Regions from separate parts of the Dactylosporangium sp. NPDC000555 genome, predicted to be linked through region 3. Evidence: riboswitches for the same ligand, from Rfam matches in the RefSeq annotation. Region 3 holds a riboswitch; each other region holds the start of a gene.
What was found. Region 3 has a riboswitch for S-adenosylmethionine ahead of ABT297_RS20580 (putative leader peptide). Riboswitches for the same ligand answer to the same signal wherever they lie in the genome.

Region 1: another riboswitch for S-adenosylmethionine. It lies ahead of thrC (threonine synthase); the one in region 3 lies ahead of ABT297_RS20580 (putative leader peptide).
Region 2: another riboswitch for S-adenosylmethionine. It lies ahead of ABT297_RS03825 (aminotransferase class V-fold PLP-dependent enzyme); the one in region 3 lies ahead of ABT297_RS20580 (putative leader peptide).

The regions. Positions count from the first base shown of each region.
Region 1 is NZ_JBEPDB010000023.1:48,049-54,212, forward strand. It holds gene paaN (phenylacetic acid degradation protein PaaN) at 1-1,444, opposite strand, end outside; gene ABT297_RS16820 (GNAT family N-acetyltransferase) at 1,511-2,521, opposite strand; gene thrC (threonine synthase) at 2,907-4,175, opposite strand; SAM riboswitch class I at 4,189-4,334, opposite strand; gene ABT297_RS16830 (glucosyl-3-phosphoglycerate synthase) at 4,433-5,353, shown strand; gene ABT297_RS16835 (hypothetical protein) at 5,414-5,881, opposite strand; gene ABT297_RS16840 (ABC transporter permease) at 5,925-6,164, opposite strand, start outside.
Region 2 is NZ_JBEPDB010000003.1:87,444-93,607, forward strand. It holds gene ABT297_RS03800 (alpha/beta fold hydrolase) at 1-273, shown strand, start outside; gene ABT297_RS03805 (AI-2E family transporter) at 587-1,981, opposite strand; gene ABT297_RS03810 (GroES family chaperonin) at 1,963-2,313, shown strand; gene ABT297_RS03815 (PrsW family intramembrane metalloprotease) at 2,304-3,701, opposite strand; gene ABT297_RS03820 (hypothetical protein) at 3,676-4,215, shown strand; SAM riboswitch class IV at 4,208-4,324, shown strand; gene ABT297_RS03825 (aminotransferase class V-fold PLP-dependent enzyme) at 4,338-5,549, shown strand; gene ligD (non-homologous end-joining DNA ligase) at 5,529-6,164, opposite strand, start outside.
Region 3 is NZ_JBEPDB010000032.1:58,747-64,910, forward strand. It holds gene ABT297_RS20570 (NtaA/DmoA family FMN-dependent monooxygenase) at 1-1,266, opposite strand, end outside; gene ABT297_RS20575 (LLM class flavin-dependent oxidoreductase) at 1,285-2,520, opposite strand; gene ABT297_RS20580 (putative leader peptide) at 2,612-2,758, opposite strand; SAM riboswitch class IV at 2,739-2,851, opposite strand; gene ABT297_RS20585 (SDR family oxidoreductase) at 3,061-3,858, shown strand; partial or broken gene ABT297_RS20590 (NAD(P)-dependent alcohol dehydrogenase) at 4,032-5,074, opposite strand; gene ABT297_RS20595 (GNAT family N-acetyltransferase) at 5,135-5,614, shown strand; gene ABT297_RS20600 (DNA polymerase III subunit alpha) at 5,764-6,164, shown strand, end outside.

The DNA.
Region 1 (6,164 bases), on a different contig from region 3:
CGGTCAATGCGCCCTTCTTGCCGACGGTGTCGGCGAAGATCCGCAAACTGCCCGCCGTGGAATCGGTGGCGACAACGAAGGAAATGGGCCCGAACCACTCCGTCCCGTAGGTCTGCGCGTCGCTCACGCCGAGTTTCCGGATGAGCGGCGTACGCACGGTCGCGCCCTCGTACGCGGGGTGCGAAACGTCTGATGATTCGAGCACCGCCTCGCCGACCGCGCCGGCTCTCTCGAGCCGCTTCAGTACGCCGTCGTTGACGATCGCGCCGGTGAGTTCGACACCCTTGGCGGCGTCGGCGGTGAGCGCGCCCACCGCGGCCGCGATGCCGCCCGCCACCTCGTCGAGGCTCTTGTGCCCCTCGTTCGTGGCGACGCCGGACGCCGGGACGAGAATGTTCTGCGGGGTCGTGCACATCTGACCGGAGTACAGCACCAGGGAGAACCCGATGTTGCGGCACATCCCGGCGAAATCGTCCGTCGAGTCGATCACCACGGTGTTGACGCCGGCCTTCTCGGTGTAGACGACGGCCTGGCGGGCGTTTGCCTCCAGCCAGTCGCCGAACTCGGTCGAGCCGGTGAAGTCGATGATGCGGACCTCGGGGCGCAGCGCGAGGGTCTTGGCCAGCCCCTCGCCGGGGGCCTCGGCGGCCAGCAGCACCAGATTGGGGTCGAAGCCGGCGTCGGCGAGCACCTCGCGGGCGATCTTGACGGTGATCGCGAGCGGCAGGACGGCGCGCGGGTGCGGCTTGACGATCACGGGGTTGCCCGTGGCCAGGGACGCGAAGAGGCCAGGGTAGGAGTTCCACGTCGGGAACGTGTTGCAGCCGATGACGAGGGCCGCACCCCGCGGTACGACATGGAAGGTCTTCGACATGTGCAGCGTCTGGCCCTTGCCGGCGGGCTTCTCCCAGTCGGCCGTGGCCGGGGTGCGGGTCATCTCCCGGTAGGCGTAGGCGACCGCCTCCAGCGCACGGTCGAACGCGTGCGGCGCGCCGGCCTGGAAGGCCATGACGAAGGCCTGGCCGGTGGTCGCGTGCACGGCGTTGGCCAGCTCGAACGCGGCCCGGTGCAGGCGGGCGAGGATCTCCAGGCACACGCCGGCGCGAGTCTGCGGGCCGGCCGCGCGCCACGCCGGCATGCCCTCGGCGAGCGCGGCAAAGGCAAGATCAAGATCCAGGTGGGGGTACCGCACGTCGAGCGCGACGCCGAACGGCGAGCGCTCGGTCGACACCCAGCCGGTGATGCCCGGCTGGTCCTTGAGCGGGAAGTCGGCGCCCAGGTAGGCGCGGAAGGCGGCCTCGCCCTCGGCGGCGGCGTGCTCGCCGTAGATCCTGGGGCTCGGCGACTCGGGGTAGTTGGACCAGTACGCACGCTCGGCGATCGCGGTCAGCGCTCGCTCCAGCGTGTCGGCGTGGCTGGCGAACATGGGGTGTGAGTTCTCCATGGCGCCATCCTGCCACCGCCGGGCGGAGCCGCCGACGATCCCGCGATTTCCCGCGGGCGGGCAGCCCTACTCGGGTGCGGGCCCCTGCCAGTTGGACCAGAGCTCGGCGAAGCGGAAGCCCATGGCCTCGTTGATCGCGATCATGTAGGAGTTCTCCACGGCGTTGAACGTGTCGATCGTCGTCACCGCCGGCTCTTGCGCGCGCAGGAAGCGCAGGTTCGTCACCTTCGCCACGACGCCCAGCCGGCGCCCGCGGTGCGCGGGGTGGACCAGCGTGATCATCTGCGAGGCGTGCCAGTCCACACTCTTCGTCACCCGCATCGCGGTCCAGGCGACGAGCCGGCCGGTCGCCTCGTGGACCATGCCGGTCTGATACGCCCGGAAGCCCCACCGCGTGAACACCTCGTGCTGGCGCCGCAGCCGCTCGGCATCGACCTTCTGCGGCTCGTAGTCGATCTCCCCCGTCGGCGCCTCGACCAGGAACGAGCTGTCGAGCGCGGCGAGGTCCTCGAGGTACTCCTCCGGCGGCTCGTTGCACCACTGCACGACGGCGTAGCCGCCGGACCGGGCCAGACCGTCGGTATACAGGCGGTCGACCGCGCCCTCGTCGAGACCGGCCAGCAGCAGCCGGCGCCTCGCCTCGGTCAGCCCGTTGCTCGCCCCGAACGCCTCGGCGAACCCCCGCGGCGCGGGGCGCGAGGCACTGAACCCGAGCAGGCTCGTGCGGCCGGCGGTCCGAGCGACGCCCGCGGCGTGCCGGTACAGCGCGCGGCCGATCCCCCGGCGCCGATGCGCGGGCCGGACCCGGACCTCGACGTGCGCCTTGTCCAGGTTGTCGTGGCGGGGCAGGTCGAGCTTGACGGTCCCGGCCGGTACGTCACCATCCATCGCCAGGAACACGTGCCGCTCATCCCACGGCGGCGGCACCGTGAAGCTCATGTCGTGCTGGTATCGGCAGTTCTCCGGCAAATCCGGCAGGTCCACGCGCAGCGCGTCGTTGCCGATCTCGAATGCCGCGTCGATCGCCGCCGGGTCATCGGCGCGCACCTCGACGATCTCGAACGGGGATTGGGCCATACCCTCAGGGTCGCCCCGCGCACCAGAGCCCGGCAATCCATTTATGTCGGCGATCGGCCGGAAAGGGCGATCGGCCGGAACGAAGGTCCGGCTGGGGATCTGGACAGGCTCCGGAAATGGTCGAGAGGACGCTCGCCAACACCTCCGGTGTTGTGGTCGCGGGCTCCCACCGACTAATCGGCTCGAGCCTCGCGGCGACACGTCCTCCCGCACCGAGCATCCTGGCGCTCGGGTCTTAAGGCGTCAAGTCCACCACTGAACGCACGGCGCACCATCGGTTACGCTCAGTGTCGATCATCTCCACCAATCGGACGATCCATCCCTCGTCCAAGCGTGGAAGCGCTCTCTCAATCTGAACGCTCGGTAATCGCATCGCCCGAAAAAATCATCCGAGCAGGCCGGCCTCCCGCGCCGACTTCAGCGACGGCTTCACCCGATGGGTGGGGCCAACCAGGTCCGCCACCGCATCGAGGGTCTTGAGCCCGTCGCCGGTGTTGAAGATGACCGTCTCGGCGCTCGGGTCGAGCCGGCCGGACTCGACGAGCTTCTTGAGCACCGCGGTGGTCACGCCGCCGGCCGTCTCGGCGTACACGCCGGTGGTGCGGGCCAGCAGCTGGATGCCCGCGCGGATCTCGTCGTCGTCCGCGTACTCCATCCAGCCGCCGCTGCGGCGCACCGACTCCAGGGCGTAGACGCCGGCCGCCGGGTCGCCGATGTTCAACGACTTGGCGATGCCGGTCGGCTTGACCGGGGTGATGTCGTCGACGCCGTCGTGCAGCGCCTTCGCGATCGGGTTGCAGCCGGCCGACTGGGCGCCGAAGACCTTCCACGGCGTGTTCGGCACCAGCCCGATCTCGACCAGCTCGGCGAACGCCTTGTCGACCTTCGTGAGCAGCTCGCCGCTGGCCATCGGGATGACCACCTGGGCCGGGATGCGCCAGCCGAGCTGCTCGGCGACCTCATACCCGAGCGTCTTGGAGCCCTCGGCGTAGAACGGCCGGACGTTGACGTTGACGAACGCGGTGTCCTCGAACTCGTCGGTCTCGGTCAGCTCCGAGCAGAGCCGGTTCACCTCGTCGTAGGAGCCCTCGATCGCGACGACCTCGCCGCCGTACACCGCGGTCATGACAACCTTGCCCGGCTCCAGGTCGGCCGGGATGAACACGGTCGACGGGACGCCGACCCGGGCCGCGTGCGCGGCGACGGAGTTGGCGAGGTTACCGGTGGAGGCGCAGGAATACCGCGTGAAGCCAAGCGCCCGAGCCGCGGTCAGCGCGACGGAGACGACCCGGTCCTTGAACGAGTGCGTCGGGTTGGCCGAGTCGTCCTTGACCCACAGCTGGGCGGTGAAGCCGAGCTCCTTACCCAGCCCGTCGGCCTTGACCAGCGGGGTGAGCCCCGGGTCGAGCGTGACGCGGGTCTGCGGGTCGACGCCGACCGGCAGCAGCGGCGCGTAGCGCCAGATGTTCTTCGGTCCCGCCTCGATCTGCTCGCGGGTCACCGACGCCAGCGCCGCGGGGTCGTAGCCCACCTCGAGGGGGCCGAAACACTCATAACAGGCGTGCTGCGCGGCGAGCGGGAACGTGGCCCCACACCCCCGGCAGACAAGGTTGCGGGCCGGGGAGTCAGTGAAGACGCTGAGCGTCGAGGTCATGGCGGAGGCCTTCCTCTCATCTTTCCCAAGCACACGGGCGTGCACCGGGACGGATTTGGCACCTACCGCGTCGGACCTCAACATCGAGACACCATTGAGACGCCGCAGGGGTTGCCGGGGCTTCATCGGGCCGTATCCCTCTGCCCCTCTGGATGAGGTATGCAATTGTGGTTGTGCGCTTCAGATGAGTGTAAGGGGCACCACCGGCGCCCGGGTATGAGTCATCTCACGACGTGGGCCCGGCTAGCGTTTCACCCATGCACCCGATCGCGATCGACTGGTTTTCGCGGCGTACGTCCAGCTGGCGGGACTGGCCCGCCGACGAGCTGCTCGACGCGAAGGGCGACACGATGGTGAGCGTCGTGCTGCCCGCCCTGGACGAGGAGCCCACCGTCGGCGAGATCGTGACCGGCATACGGACCCTCGGCCCGATCGTCGACGAACTGGTCGTGATCGACTCCGGCTCGGTCGACCGCACTGCCGAGGTCGCCGCGGCCGCCGGCGCCACGGTCCACCACCGCGACGACATCCTGCCGTCGACGGGCTCCCGCCCGGGCAAGGGCGAGGTGCTGTGGAAGGCGCTCGCGGTCACCAAGGGCGACATCGTCGTGTACGTCGACGCCGACCTCACCGACTTCCGCCCGCACTTCGTGACGGGCCTGCTGGGCCCGCTGCTCGACGACCCGGGCACGCTGATGGTCAAGGCCTTCTACGACCGCCCCCTGCTCGACCTCTCCGCGGCCGGCGGCGGCCGGGTCACCGAGCTCGCCGCCCGCCCGCTGCTCAACGCGCACTTCCCGGAGCTGGCCGGCGTGGTGCAGCCGCTGGCCGGCGAATACGCGGCCCGCCGCACGCTGCTGGAGTCGCTGCCGTTCGCCGCGGGCTACGGCGTCGAGACCGGCCTGCTCATCGACACCTACCGCCGCCACGGCCTGGACGCGGTGGCCCAGGTCGACCTAGGCCAGCGCACCCATGGCCATCAGGACACGGCCGCCCTGGGCCGCATGGCCGCCACCATCGTGCACACGGTCAACGCCCGCGTGTCCCCCGGCAACCCGCTGTGGCCGACCCTGACGCAGTTCGAGCGCCATGACTCCGCGGCCGTACCGCGGGTGACGCCCGTCGCCCACCCGGACCGCCCCCCGATGCGGAGCATCCCCGGCTACTCGCCCGCCTGATCCCCGCGCCGGTTCCTCGGCCACAGCGCGAGCGTGAACGCGGCGACGGCGTGATGTCTTTCACGACTCGGGGACGAACCGCCACAGCTGGGTCGTGGCGGTGCCGGCGCCCGCGACGGCGAGGGCCAGGGCGGACCACTCCGCGGTGAGCAGCCACCACGGGGTGTCGATGATCGCGACCGGGGCGTCGCCGGTGAGGGAACCCACGAGCAGCGCGGCGGCGACCAGGAGCATGAGCACCAGCAGCAGGACCGAGGTCAGGCGGAGCACCCACACGCCCGTGCGGCCGGGCAGCACGGCCAGCACCACGCTGCCGCCCGCGATCGCGGCGGCGAACGCCGCCGTTATCGCCCCCAGCAGGGTGAAGATCCGGGCGGTCTCCGCCTCGACCGGGCCCCTCGTCAGGTCGGAGCTCTGCGCGAAGTGGGTCCACTGCATGAGATGCGCCTGGTCGTAGTAGAGGCCCGCCGCCAGGGCGGCGAGCCCCACGGCCAAGACGCATGCGCCACCGAGGGCGGATCTCCGCATGGACGAGCACCCTACCCGCCGGTAGGGGGCCGTCCGGCGGCGGTCAGCTCACCACGTCCTTGCGCAGGAAGCGCCACCAGGCGAGGGAGAAGAACAGGGTGGCGTACGCCAGTGCCGCCACACAGCCCTTGACCAGGTCGCCGGTCTGCATAGGGCTGGAGAGCAGGCCCAGCCAGGCGTCGGCGTAGTGGGTCGGCAGCAGGGTGCGCAGGTTTCCCAGCGCGGTGATCTGGTCCAGGATGTTGGACAGGATCTGCAGCAGCACCGCCCCGCCGACGGCGCC
Region 2 (6,164 bases), on a different contig from region 3:
CGGCTCGACCAGCTCATGCGCGACGGGCTCGCGGCCGGCCTGGCCGGTCTGCCCGAACAGGCGGCGATCGAGGACCGCGCCGAGCTGGCCGACGTCACCGCCGACTGTCTGGTGATCGGCTGCCGGGGCGACGACCTGCATCCGGCCGCGGTCGCCGAGCAGCTCGCGGCGGCGCTGCCACGGGCGCGGCTGCACGTGTACGACCGGCCCGGCATCCTCTGGACGCAGCGCGCCGACCTGCGCACGCGGATCTCGGCGTTCCTCAACAACTGATCTGCGGCGAGGACGGTCGGCCGGGGCGTGTCGCCCGGACCCGGCCGCTTCACCGGCGAACGGCTCGCCGGTAGTGACCGAATGGATGACCCTCTGACGCGTATCAGAACGAGGGTTGACGGGTTCTGTATTGCATGACCATTTCGCGACGCTGGGCGGGCCCGACCCGCCGCATATAGCCGGATTCATGGGTGTCACACATCATCGGGCCGGTCACCGCCACGTCCGGGTCCGGCTCACCTGATCGCCCGCGTGGCGGCCAGACCACGACGCGTCTGGATGCATCCGGGCAGTCCGTATCTGCCCGCGGGCCTCAGTCGGCGGTGACGACCACCGCCTCGGGTGCGGGTTGCCGGCGGTGCTCGACCAGGTGACGGATGCCCGTGTTCAGCACGGCCACCAGCGGCACCGCGACCAGCGCCCCGATGATGCCGGCCAGCACCACCCCCGTCGCGATCGCGACGATGACGGCCAGCGGGTGGACCGAGACGGCACGGCCCATGATGAGCGGCTGCAGCACGTGGCCCTCCAGCTGTTGCACCGCGATCACGCCGATGAGCACGACGAGCGCGGTGATCGGCCCATCGTCCACGAGGGCCACCAGGACCGCCACGGCGCCGGAGACCGTGGCGCCGACGATCGGGACGAAGGCGCCCAGGAACACGAGGGTGCCCAGGGGAAACCAGAAGTCGACGTCCAGGAAGAACAGCAGCATGCCGATGCCCACGGCGTCGATGAACGCCACCAGGACCGTGGCGCGGACGTAGGCCACCAGGGTCCGCCAGCCGGCCTCGCCGGCGCGGCGGATCGGCTCGCGGGCGGGGGTGGGCAGGACACCGGTCAAGAAGTGCCAGATCCGCTTGCCGTCGCGCATGAAGAAGAACGTGACGAAGAGGATCAGCAGCATCAGGGCGATGAACTCCACGGTCGCGGTGGCCGTGTTGACCGCGCTGTTGGTGAGGCTGCCCCGGTTGTCGTTGAGCCAGGTGGTGGCGGCGACGAAGGTGGCGTCCAGTTGACGGCCGCTGAGGTGCAGCGGGCCCGTGGTGAGCCAGTCCTGGATCTGTCGTACGCCGATGGACGCCTTGTCGGACAGGGTCGGGAACCCCGCCACGAACTCGCTGACGACCAGCGTCAGCACACCCGCCACGGCGGCCAGGCCGGCGATCAGCACCACGAATGCGGCCAGCGACGGGGGCAGCTTCACCCGCCGGCGCAGAACACCCATCACGGGCGCGAGCAGGGCCGAGAGGAGCAGCGAGATGCTCAGCGGGATGAGCACGGTCTTGAGCCGGCCGACCAGCCACAGCAGCACCGCGGCCGCGGCGATGAGGACCAGCAGGCGCCAGGACCAGGCGGCGGCGATGCGCAGGCCATACGGCACCTCGGCGTCGTCCCGGCTGGTCGTCGTGGCATGGCTGAGCTCCTGCTCCAACTCGGCCAGCGGCTCCGGCCGGGAAACTTCGACCAACGCCGCGGCCTCGCGCTCGGCCCTGGCCGTCTCCACTCTCTGGATATAGGCGCGGCGCAGACTCGCCCGCACCGTGTCGAACCGGCCCATGTATCGCCTCCTTGACGCGCTCAGCCACCCGACCAGGACCCTCACCGTAGTCCGGGGCGCGCGACGTTGGCACGCACCAAGGCGGTAGCGTCGCAAGCGTGACAGCACAACCCGCCGCCGGTTACCAGGTGTCAACCGACACGCCATTTGCCGCCCGACCGGACGACGCACTGCCGATCCGGCTCCTGCACGACCGCGTCCTCGTCCGGCTCGAGGGCCACGAGGGCGAACGCCGCCACGTCTCCGGCATCGTCATCCCGGCGACGGCGTCGGTCGGACGCCGGCTGTCATGGGCGACCGCGGTCGGTGTCGGGCCCAACGTGCGCTCCATCGTCGCCGGCGACCGGGTGCTGTTCGATCCCGAGGAGCGCTCCGAGGTGGAGTTGCAGGGCCGTGACTACGTGCTGCTGCGCGAGCGCGACGTGCACGCGGTCGCGGCCCAGCGGGTCGAGCCCGACTCGACGGGCCTCTATCTGTAGTACGGCGGGCCGGCGTACGCCGGGGGCGGGGGTGGCGGCGCGGCCAGCGAGACCGGCACGGGCACGACGGGAGTCGGCGGGGGATCGAGCACGCGCACCACGCCGTCGGGGAACGTGATGTGGTAGCGCGCCCCGTCCCACACCGCCCGCGGCGACTGCGGATCCCGCCCGACGAACACCTGTCGATACGCGTCCAGCGCGGTCAGCAACTGCCGCTCCTCGGCCAGCGTCTCCATCCGCCGCTTCGGCTCCTTGTCCAGGCCGCGGTGCAGCCCGTCGCGTAGCAGCGCCAGTCGTGTCGCGTCGAACTGGAACGCCCGCATCGCCTTCGCGCCGGCGTCGCCGGCCACTCGCTTCGCCCAGCGGCGGGCGGAGAGCCTGCGGCCGAGGGTGGCGAGCGCGGCGACCTCCGGCGGGGAGAACCAGCCGGCCCGCGCGTATTCGCCCAGCACCCGCTCGGTGAGCCGGCCCTCGTTGGCGCGCAGCCAGAGCGCGAAGCCGACCATGCACAGGAAGATCGGCATCATCACCGCGAAGTAGCCGTACAGCAGGACCCAGGCGTTGGTCGAGGTGGCTGCGAGGACCGTCATGAGGTTCCACGATCCGTGCAACATCATCGCGGTCAGCAGGCCGGCCAGCGGCGCCAGGAACCGCACCGCCTTGGTCGACGAGCGCGACGCGACGCCCAGCCCGATGCCGGTCATCGAGGTGAACAGCGGGTGCGCGAACCCGCTCATCAGGATGCGGACGATGAAGATCCCGACCAGCGCGGCCGCGCCCGAGGCCGGACCGGACTTGTCGGCGTACTCGCCGTATCCCTTGAAGCCGAGGTACAGGATGTTCTCCACCATCGCGAAGCCTGTCGCCGACAGGCCGCAGTAGACGAGGCCGTCGATGATGCCGGAGTACGCGCGCCGGCGGCGCCAGAAGAGCAGCACCGGGCCGAGGGCCTTCATGCTCTCCTCGATCAGCGGCGCGACCAGGACGGCGACCAGGGCGTCGGACAGGCCGGCCCGCTCGACGAAGTAGCCGCTGATGGTGTTGACCGCCAGCGCCACGCCGGTGGCCACGCAGGCGCCCCAGCCGAAGACGAAGACGAGGTACTTCACGGGCTCCGGCTCGTAGCGGTCCAGCCAGAGGAAGCAGAACACGAGGACCGGGACCGGGATGACGGCGGATCCGACGCCGACGAGCAGCGCCGTCCAGCCGCCGCTGACGCCGAGGAACGCGAGCAGGGCCACGCCACACGCGGCGATGAACCCCATGACACCGATGAGCGTCAACAGCCGGCGCCGGTCGGAGCGCTTGGCGGGCGGCGCGGCGGCCAGGGCGAGGGCGGCGGTCGGATACTCCTGCCGTCCGGTGCTCGGCTCGGCCGACTCGATCACGTTCGGCACCGCGATGCCGGGCAGCGCCGACGGCCACGGCGAGGGACCGGCCGGCCCGGCATGCGTCATCGGCCCGCCGGGCGGCGCGGCGCCGGTCGGCCCGGGCCCCGGAAACGGCGACCCCTGGAGTCGGCCGGGGTCCTGGTGCGACCCGGCCGGCGCCTGCGGCGCGACCGGCTGGCCCGGGGACGGCGGGGAGAGCGAAAACGGCGACGACGGCGAACTCCAGGGGCTCGGCTCCGGCCCGGTGTCCGCGGACTCCCACGGCGCGGGGCCCGACGTCGGCGCCGGCGGCGGCGACTGCCCCCACTGTCCGGCGCTCGGCACCGGCGAGAAGCCGCCGCCCGCCGCCGGGGGCGCGCTGTCCGGCGCCGCCCAGGCGCCGGCGCCCGAGGCCGGGGTCGCACCGCTCTCCGGGGACGGCGGCCCGGAGGGGGCCGAGTCCGGCGTCCCACTCGGCGGGAGTTCGCTCATGACGCAACCTTATCTGCGGTACGGTCTGGTCAGGTCATGAGTGCCAGCGCACAAGCCCCGGCTTGCTGGCCGGCAACCCTCGCGTTCGCGGCGGGGTGCCCCGGGTGATGACCCGGTTCGGCACGCGGTGTGCCGGGCAAGCGCGAGCGAAATGGGTGACCCGTGTCCAAGTTGCTGTCCCCTGCGATCCTGTCGCCGAGCGAGGTCAAGCTGCGCGACGGGCGATCCGTCGACTTCGCCAACCTCGACATCGCCGCCACCGCGCCGTGCCTGCGGGCCGTCGCGGACGCGGTCGCCGACCTGCTGCCCTACTACGGCAGCGTGCACCGCGGGGCGGGCGCGCTGTCGGAGCGCTGCACCCGGGAGTACGAGCAGGCCCGGGAGACCGTCGCGGACCTCCTCGGCCACGGCCCGGACGACACCGTGATCTTCACGCGCAACACCACGGACGCGTTCAACCTGCTGGCGCGGGTGCTGCCGGAGGACACGACGGTCGTCACGTTCGACGGCGAGCACCACGCCAACCTGCTGCCCTGGCGCCGCACCGTGCGCCTCGCCGCGCCAAGGTCGCCCGAGGAGGCGGTCGAGGCGCTGGAGCGATCGCTGCGCCACGTCGAAGGTCCGAACGTGCTCGTGAGCGTGACGGCGGCGAGCAACGTGACCGGCGAGGTCTGGCCGGTCGCGCGGCTCGCGGAGGTCGCGCACCGCTTCGGCGCGCGCATCGCGGTCGACGCGGCGCAGCTCGCCCCGCACGCCCCGGGGCGCCTGGCCGGGCTCGGCGCCGACTACGTGGCGTTCTCGGGCCACAAGCTCTACGCGCCGTTCGGGGCGGGCGTGCTCGCCGGCCGGGCGGACTGGCTCGACGCGGCGGAGCCGTATCTGGCCGGCGGCGGGGCGAGCGCCCACGTGGCCGACGACGGCGCGGTGCGCTGGGCGACCGGCCCGGCCCGGCACGAGGCCGGCACCCCGAACCTCATCGGCGCGGTCGCGCTCGCGACGGCGGTGCGGTCGTTGCGGGAGACCGACCCGCAGCAGCGGGAAGACGCCCTGCTGCGACGGCTCCGCGACGGCCTCGCGCGGCTGCCGCACGTCGAGGAGCTGCGGCTCTTCCCGGCCGACGCCGAGCGGGTCGGGATCGTGTCGTTCGCGGTCCTCGGGGCCGACCCGGGCGAACTCGCCGTCACGCTCGGTCGCGATCACGGCATCGGCGTCAGGACGGGGCTGTTCTGTGCCCACCCGCTCACCCGCCGCCTCCTGAGCGAGGCCGCCGACCGGCTCGGCGCCGAGCAGCCGCCCGCCCAGGCGATCCGGGCCAGCTTCGGCATCGGTACCACCGAGGAGCACATCGACCGGCTACTGGCCGCCCTGCAGTAGGTCACCCAGCGTCGCGACCCGGTCGAGGACGACGGACGGGGTCAGGTCGGCGGCGGTCAGCTCGCCGGCCTCGACCTCGTCCCAGGCCAGCGGCGCGCTGACGGTCGGGGTCTCGCCGGCCCGCAGCGAGTAGGGCACGACCGTGGTCTTGAACGCGTTGTTCTGACTCCAGTCGATGAACACCTTGCCCGGCCGCAGCTGCTTGGCCATCTTCGCCACGATCAGCCGTGGGTGCCGGCCGGCCAGCTCCTCGGCGACCGCCTTCGCGTAGCCGCTGACCTCGTTCGCGCCCTCGTCTCCGGGCAGCGGCACGACCAGCTGCATGCCCTTCTTGCCGGACGTCTTCGCCGCGCACTCGAGCCCGTCGGCGGCCAGCCGCTCGCGCATGAGCAGGGCGACCTCGAAGCACTGGGGCAGGCCGGCCGGCGGCCCCGGATCGAGGTCGACGACGAGCTGGTCGGGGTCGAGCGCCCGGCCGTCCTCGTCCACCCGCCACTGCGGGGTGTGCAGCTCCAGCGCGGCCAGGTTGGCGAGCCAGACGACGGTCGCCAGCTCCTCGACCACGATGAAGTCGATCTTCTCGCGGTTTCTGGAGGAGCCGGGCACCGGCAACCG
Region 3 (6,164 bases):
CACCTTGTCGACGAAGGGGTCCAGGCCTGTCGGGACGACGTGGGCGCCGATGATGAATCCGTCGCTGGCGTCTTCTTGGACGAACCGGTCGATCTGGTCGGCGACCGTGGCCGGCGAGCCGACGAAGATGTTGCGGGCGGTGACCTCGATGATCAGTTCGCGGCTGGTCAGGTTTTCGGCCGCGGCCTTGGCGCGCCACCGGTCGGCCAAACCGATCGGGTCCTTGGCGAACTGGCGGGCTCCGGCGTTGCCTTTGGCGATCGAGCCGTCGACGTCGCTGACCACCGGGTCGAACGCCGGCAGCGGCCCGTCGGGGTCGTGGTCGGACAGGTCGGTGTTCCACAGCTGTTCGAGAAACTTGATCGTGGTCGCGGGTGAGACCTGCGCCAGCCGCACCTCGCGGGCAAGTTCGGCCGCCTCGGCGTCGGTGTCGCCCAGGACAAACCCGGTCGCCGGGAGAATCAGCAGGTCGTCTCGGCTGCGGCCGTACCTGGCGAGGCGGTTCTTCACGTCGGCGTAGAACGCCCGAGCCTCGTCGTACTGCGAGTACCGGGAGAAGATCACGTCGGCGGACGACGCCGCGAACTCGCGCCCTTCGTCGGACTCGCCGGCCTGCAGGACCACGGGACGGCCTTGCGGGCTGCGGGGCACGTTGAACTGGCCACGGATGTCGAACTGCGCGTCGGCGTGCGCGAACGCCCCGGGCGCCGGCGTGGCGAGGAACTGCCCGGACTCCTTGTCGGCGAGGATCTCGTCGCCGCGCCAGGAGTCCCACAGTTCGCTCGCGGTCTGCAGGAATGCCTTCGCTCGCGCATAGCGCTGGTCCTGGGGCAGGTAGCCGCCGCGGCGGAAGTTCTCCCCGGTGAACGCATCCCAACTGGTGACCACGTTCCACGCCGCCCGGCCGTCCGAGAGCCAGTCCAGGCTGGCGAACTGCCGGGCGAGCTCGTACGGCTCGTTGAACGTGGAGTTGATCGTGCCGGCCAGGCCGATGTGCTCGGTCACGGCCGCCAGGGCGGCCAGCACGGTGAAGGTGTCGGGCCGCCCGACGATGTCCAGGTCGTAGATCTTGCCGCCCTGTTCGCGCAGCCGCAGTCCCTCGGCCAGGAAGAAGAAGTCGAACTTGCCCCGCTCGGCCGTCTGGGCGACATGCCGGAACGAGTCGAACGCGATCTGGCTACCCGCGGCAGGGTCGCTCCACACGGTGGTGTTGTTGACGCCGGGGAACCCCGCTGCCAGGTGGACCTGCTTCGGTGGCGTACTCATGGAGTGATCGCTGCCCGCTCAGGCCGCGGTGGTGGTGGCGTATCGGTTGGCCGGGCGAGGCAGGCCGAGGAGCCCACGCAGGGTCGTTGCCTCGTAGGCGGTGCGGAAGGCGCCGCGACGCTGCAGCTCGGGGACGAGCCCGTCAGTGATCTGGGCCAGGTCGTGCGGCACCGCGGCGGGACGGAGGCGATAGCCGCTGAGCCCGGCGGCCTGCCAGTCCAGCAGCAGGTCGGCCAGCTCGGCCGGGGTTCCGGTGAAGATCAGAGCGTCGCTGCCGTACTCGGCCCCGGCCCGCTCGTCCAACCGCTGCCTGCGGGCCACGGCCGCTTCACGGCTGTCGTCCAGGAAGACGACGAGGTCGCCGAAGACGTGGATCGTCTCGTCCGCGCGCGCGGCCGCCCGCTGCTCCGCACGGATCTCCGAAACGATCGCCGCCGCCTGTGCGGCGTCGTGTGGCGTGACGAACCCGACGTCGGCGGAGCGGGCGATGAACTGGTACGGGATCGTCGCGTGGCCCAACGCGGTGACGATCGGCTGCCCCTGCGGCGGCCGCGGGGTGATCGAGGGGCCCTTCACGGAGAACCAGCGGCCCTGGAACTCGATGTAGTGCAGCTTGTCCCGGTCGATGAACCTGCCGGTGGCGACGTTACGGATCTCCGCGTCGTCCTCCCAGCTGTCCCAGAGCCGGCGCAGCACCTCGACGTAGTCGGCGGCCTCGTCGAAGGACTCGCGCAGCCGCTGCTGCAATTCCGGAACCTCGATGCCGGCCTGGATATTGGCGTAGTCCTCGCGGCTCAGCGGTGAGATCTCGCGACGCCCGAAATGAGCGTTGGTGTCGGCGCGGACATCCAGCTGCGCCCGAACGCCGGCGCGGCCTGTGCTGGCGTAGTCGATCGTGGCGATCGCCTTGGACAGATGGAACGGCTCGGTGTGGTTGACGATCACTGTCGGCACCAGACCGATGTGGCTCGTCACCGGCGCGACGCGGGCCGCGATGAGCGTCGCGTCGAGGCGGCCGCGGACCCGGTCGGCGCGCTCGTCCGCCTGCAGAGGATCGTCGGACTGCAACCGCAGCGCATCCTCGATCGTGACGAAGTCGAGCAGACCGCGTTCGGCCTGCCGCACCTGCTCAACCCAGTACTTCGGCTTGAACAGGTCCAGCGGGCGGGCGTCGGGCTCATACCACGCGGCGGGGTGCCAGCCGGCGCCGTCCAAGGCGACGGACAGGCGAAGGAAATCGGACGAGTCAGACATGAGGTATCGCTTTCGACGAGACGGACCAGAAAAGCGGTCAAGAACCGGCCGATGCCAGCAGGCCGCACGCGCTCATGGATGCGTTGGTGGGCTACCCAGTGCGGCGGACAGCCGGCGGCGTGCGACACAACGAGGCGGCCACGCGCTGCAGATCAATGTGCCGACGGGCGATCAACCGCGTCATGACCCTGCCCTCCACCCGGCGCGCCACCGCACGCCGCTCGCGCTTGCGGTACATGAATCTGCGCCGCCAGGTCGTCACCTGGAGCACCCCACGGCGACGGGGGGTTGCCGGTCAGCAAGCCAGGGCTTGACGCTGACACTCGTAACTTGTTGATGACCTTAGCTGCGACGCGAGATCTTGTCTAATGCCTATAGGAACACTAGGGAATCGCGGGCAATTCCCCGGATCGGCGGCGACATGGCCCCGCGCGTGGGATTCCACCGGTTCCTGCCACCAGTGGCGGCCGCGACCTGCCCTCCGGCGTCCGCGAGCAGAGTCGGGTGCTGCGCGATGGGCGGCCCGCCATGATGAGTGTCATGAGTGCAGAGACGCGGGCGGGGAGTCGGCAGGACGTGGCAGAGCCGGAGCGTCCGATTGCCTTGGTCACGGGGGCGGGACGTTCGGCGGGAATCGCGGCGTCCGTGGTGCTGAGTCTGGCCCGGGCTGGCTGGGACGTGGCCTTCACGTACTGGACCGCCTATGACGTGCGGATGCGGTGGGGCGTGGAGCCCGGGGCGCCCGGAGAGTTGCAGAAGATGGTGGCGTCGTTCGGGGCGAGAACATGTGCGGTTGAGGCGGACCTGAGCGACCCGGCGGTGCCGGCGCAGCTGTTCGACGACGTCGAGCGCGAGCTGGGAAACGTCACCGCGTTGGTGCTGTGCCACTGCGAGTCGGTCGGCTCCGGCCTGTTGGACACGACGGTGGAGAGCTTCGACCGGCACTTCGCGGTCAACGCGCGGGCGACGTGGCTGTTGATTCGGGAGTACGGGCTGCGGTTCCGCGGCCGGCACGGAAGCGGGCGGATCGTGAGCCTGACCAGTGACCACACCGCCGGGAACCTTCCGTATGGCGCGAGTAAGGGGGCGATGGACCGGATCACGCTGGCCGCCGCCCGCGAGCTGGCCCATCTGGGCGTGACCTGTAACGCGGTCAACCCCGGGCCGACCGACACCGGGTGGATGACCGAGGACCAGAAGGCGGACCTGATCCGCGTCACGCCGCTGGGACGGCTCGGTGCGCCACAGGACTGCGCGAATCTGGTCACGTTCCTCTGCTCGGCGGAGGGCGGGTGGGTCAACGCCCAGCCTCTTCAGAGCAACGGCGGTCTTGGATAGTCGGCCGGCGGAGGCATTGCGATCCAGGCGATCGAGTTGTCCTGGCCGGGCACGCGGCCGCGCAGCGCCGCATCGTCGAGCCCGGTCAGCGCCGCGTCGAACTCGCGCCCGCCAGCTCGACGTAGCGCTCCGGCGAGCTGGTGTTGATCAGGTGCATCGGCACGGTCGTCGATTCAGCGCAGGCTGTCGATGTCGATGACGAAGCGGTAGCGTACGTCGGACTTGAGCACCCGTTCGTATGCCTCGTTGACCGCGTCGGCGTTGATGAGCTCGACGTCGGGGGCAATGCCTCGCTCGGCGCAGAAATCCAGCATTTCCTGGGTCTCGGCGATGCCGCCGATGCTGGAACCGGCAAGGAGCGCCGGTTGCCGAACAGCGCGAACACCGGCACCGGCAGTGGCTGCGGCGGGGCGCCAACGTTGACCAGCGTGCCGTCCAGGCGCAGCAGGCTCAGGTAGGCCGCCACGTCGATCGGGGCGCTGACCGTGTTGATGATCAGGTCGAAGGTGTTCTTGAGGGCTTCGAACGTAACCGGGTCGCCAGTGGCGTAATAGTCCCGGGCGCCGAACGCGAGCCCGTCATCCTTCTTGCCCAGCGTCTGCGACAGTACGGTCACCTCGGCACCCATCGCCGCGGCGATCTTGACGGCCATGTGGCCCAGGCCGCCCAGGCCGACGACGGCAACCTTCCGGCCGGGTCCGGCGTTCCAGCGCGCGAGCGGCGAGTATGTGGTGATGCCCGCACAGAGCAGGGGCGCCGCCTTCTCGTACGGGATACTCTCGGGCACCCGCAGGACGAAGTCGTCGTTGACGACGATGTGGGTCGAGTAGCCGCCCTGCGTGACGGTGCCGTCGCGGTCGACGCTCCCGTACGTCCCGGTGTTGCCATTGAGGCAGTACTGCTCCTGCCCGGCCTGACAGTTCTCGCACTCGCGGCACGAGTTGACCATGCAGCCGACGCCGACCCGGTCGCCGATGGCGTGCCGAGTGACCTCGCGGCCGACCTCGGCGACCTGGCCGACGATCTCGTGGCCGACGGTGAGCGGGTACGGCACCTCTCCCCACTCCCCACGCACGGTGTGGATGTCGGAGTGACAGATGCCCGCGTAGCGGATCTCGATGAGGACGTCGTGCGGCCCGAGGACGCGCCGCTCGATCGTGGTCCGCGTGAGCGGGTCGGTGGCCGAGGTCGCGGCGATGGCGTTGACGGTGCGCATGCTGTCCTTCGGTGGTCGTCGCGGAGCATTCTTGGTAAAACCTATGTCTAATATAGCTTTATGTCGACCGGCACATCCGATCCCGGCACCGCTCTCATCCGGGTTGAGGGCGTTGCGTGGGATGAACCGTCTGCGGTGGCGCTGCGCGACGCCATGAGCGCGGAGATGCGGCTGCGCTACGCCGACCGGTTCGCGACCCGGGTGGCGGTCGAGGCGGCCACCGTCGCCTACACCTCGGTGGCTTACACGGCCGAGGGGCTCCCGGTCGGGCACGCGGCCTTGCGGTGGCACGGAGCCGACCTGGAGCTCAAGCGCATGTACGTGGCCCCGTCGCACCGTGGCCAGGGGGTCGCGGTAGCCCTGCTGGCCGACGTCGAGCGGGCCGCGGCCGCGCTCGGCGCGCCGCGCATCATCCTGCAGACCGGGGACCGCCAGCCGGACGCGGTTCGGCTGTACGAGAAGTCGGGCTACACCAGGATTCCGATCTTCCCGCCGTACGAGGCGATGACCTTCTCCAACTGCTTCGAAAAGCTCCTGTGACGGCGTCGATCCCGATGCCGAGCCGCCCGGCAATCAGCTTCACGCCATGATTCGACGATCGGTCGATGTCGTCACTGGTACGACGCGGCGCCGCTCAGCGGGCTGAGAGAGGCTGGTACTGGTAGCAGGGCCTTCGCGAGGAGGACGCCGTGCCGGCTTTCGCGCACCTGCACGTCGCCTCGGGGTACTCGCTGCGCTACGGCGCCGCTCTCCCCGGGCGCCTGGTGGAGCGCGCCGCCGAGCGGGGCATCACCGCGCTGGCGCTGACCGACCGGGACACCCTGGCCGGCAGCGTCCGCTTCGCCAAGGCCTGCGCCGCCGCCGGGGTACGCCCGCTCTTCGGCGCCGATCTCGCCCACGCCCCGCATGCCGCGCCGCACCACCGGCCCGCCACCTGGCACACGGCACGCGAGCGGGCGTTCGCCGCCGACCGCGCCCCCCGCGTGGTCCTGCTCGCCGAAGACCGCGCCTCCTGGGCCGCGCTGTGCCACCTGATCAGCGCCGCGCACGCCCATCCCGGCGCGGTACCCCGGCTCGCCTGGGCCGACCT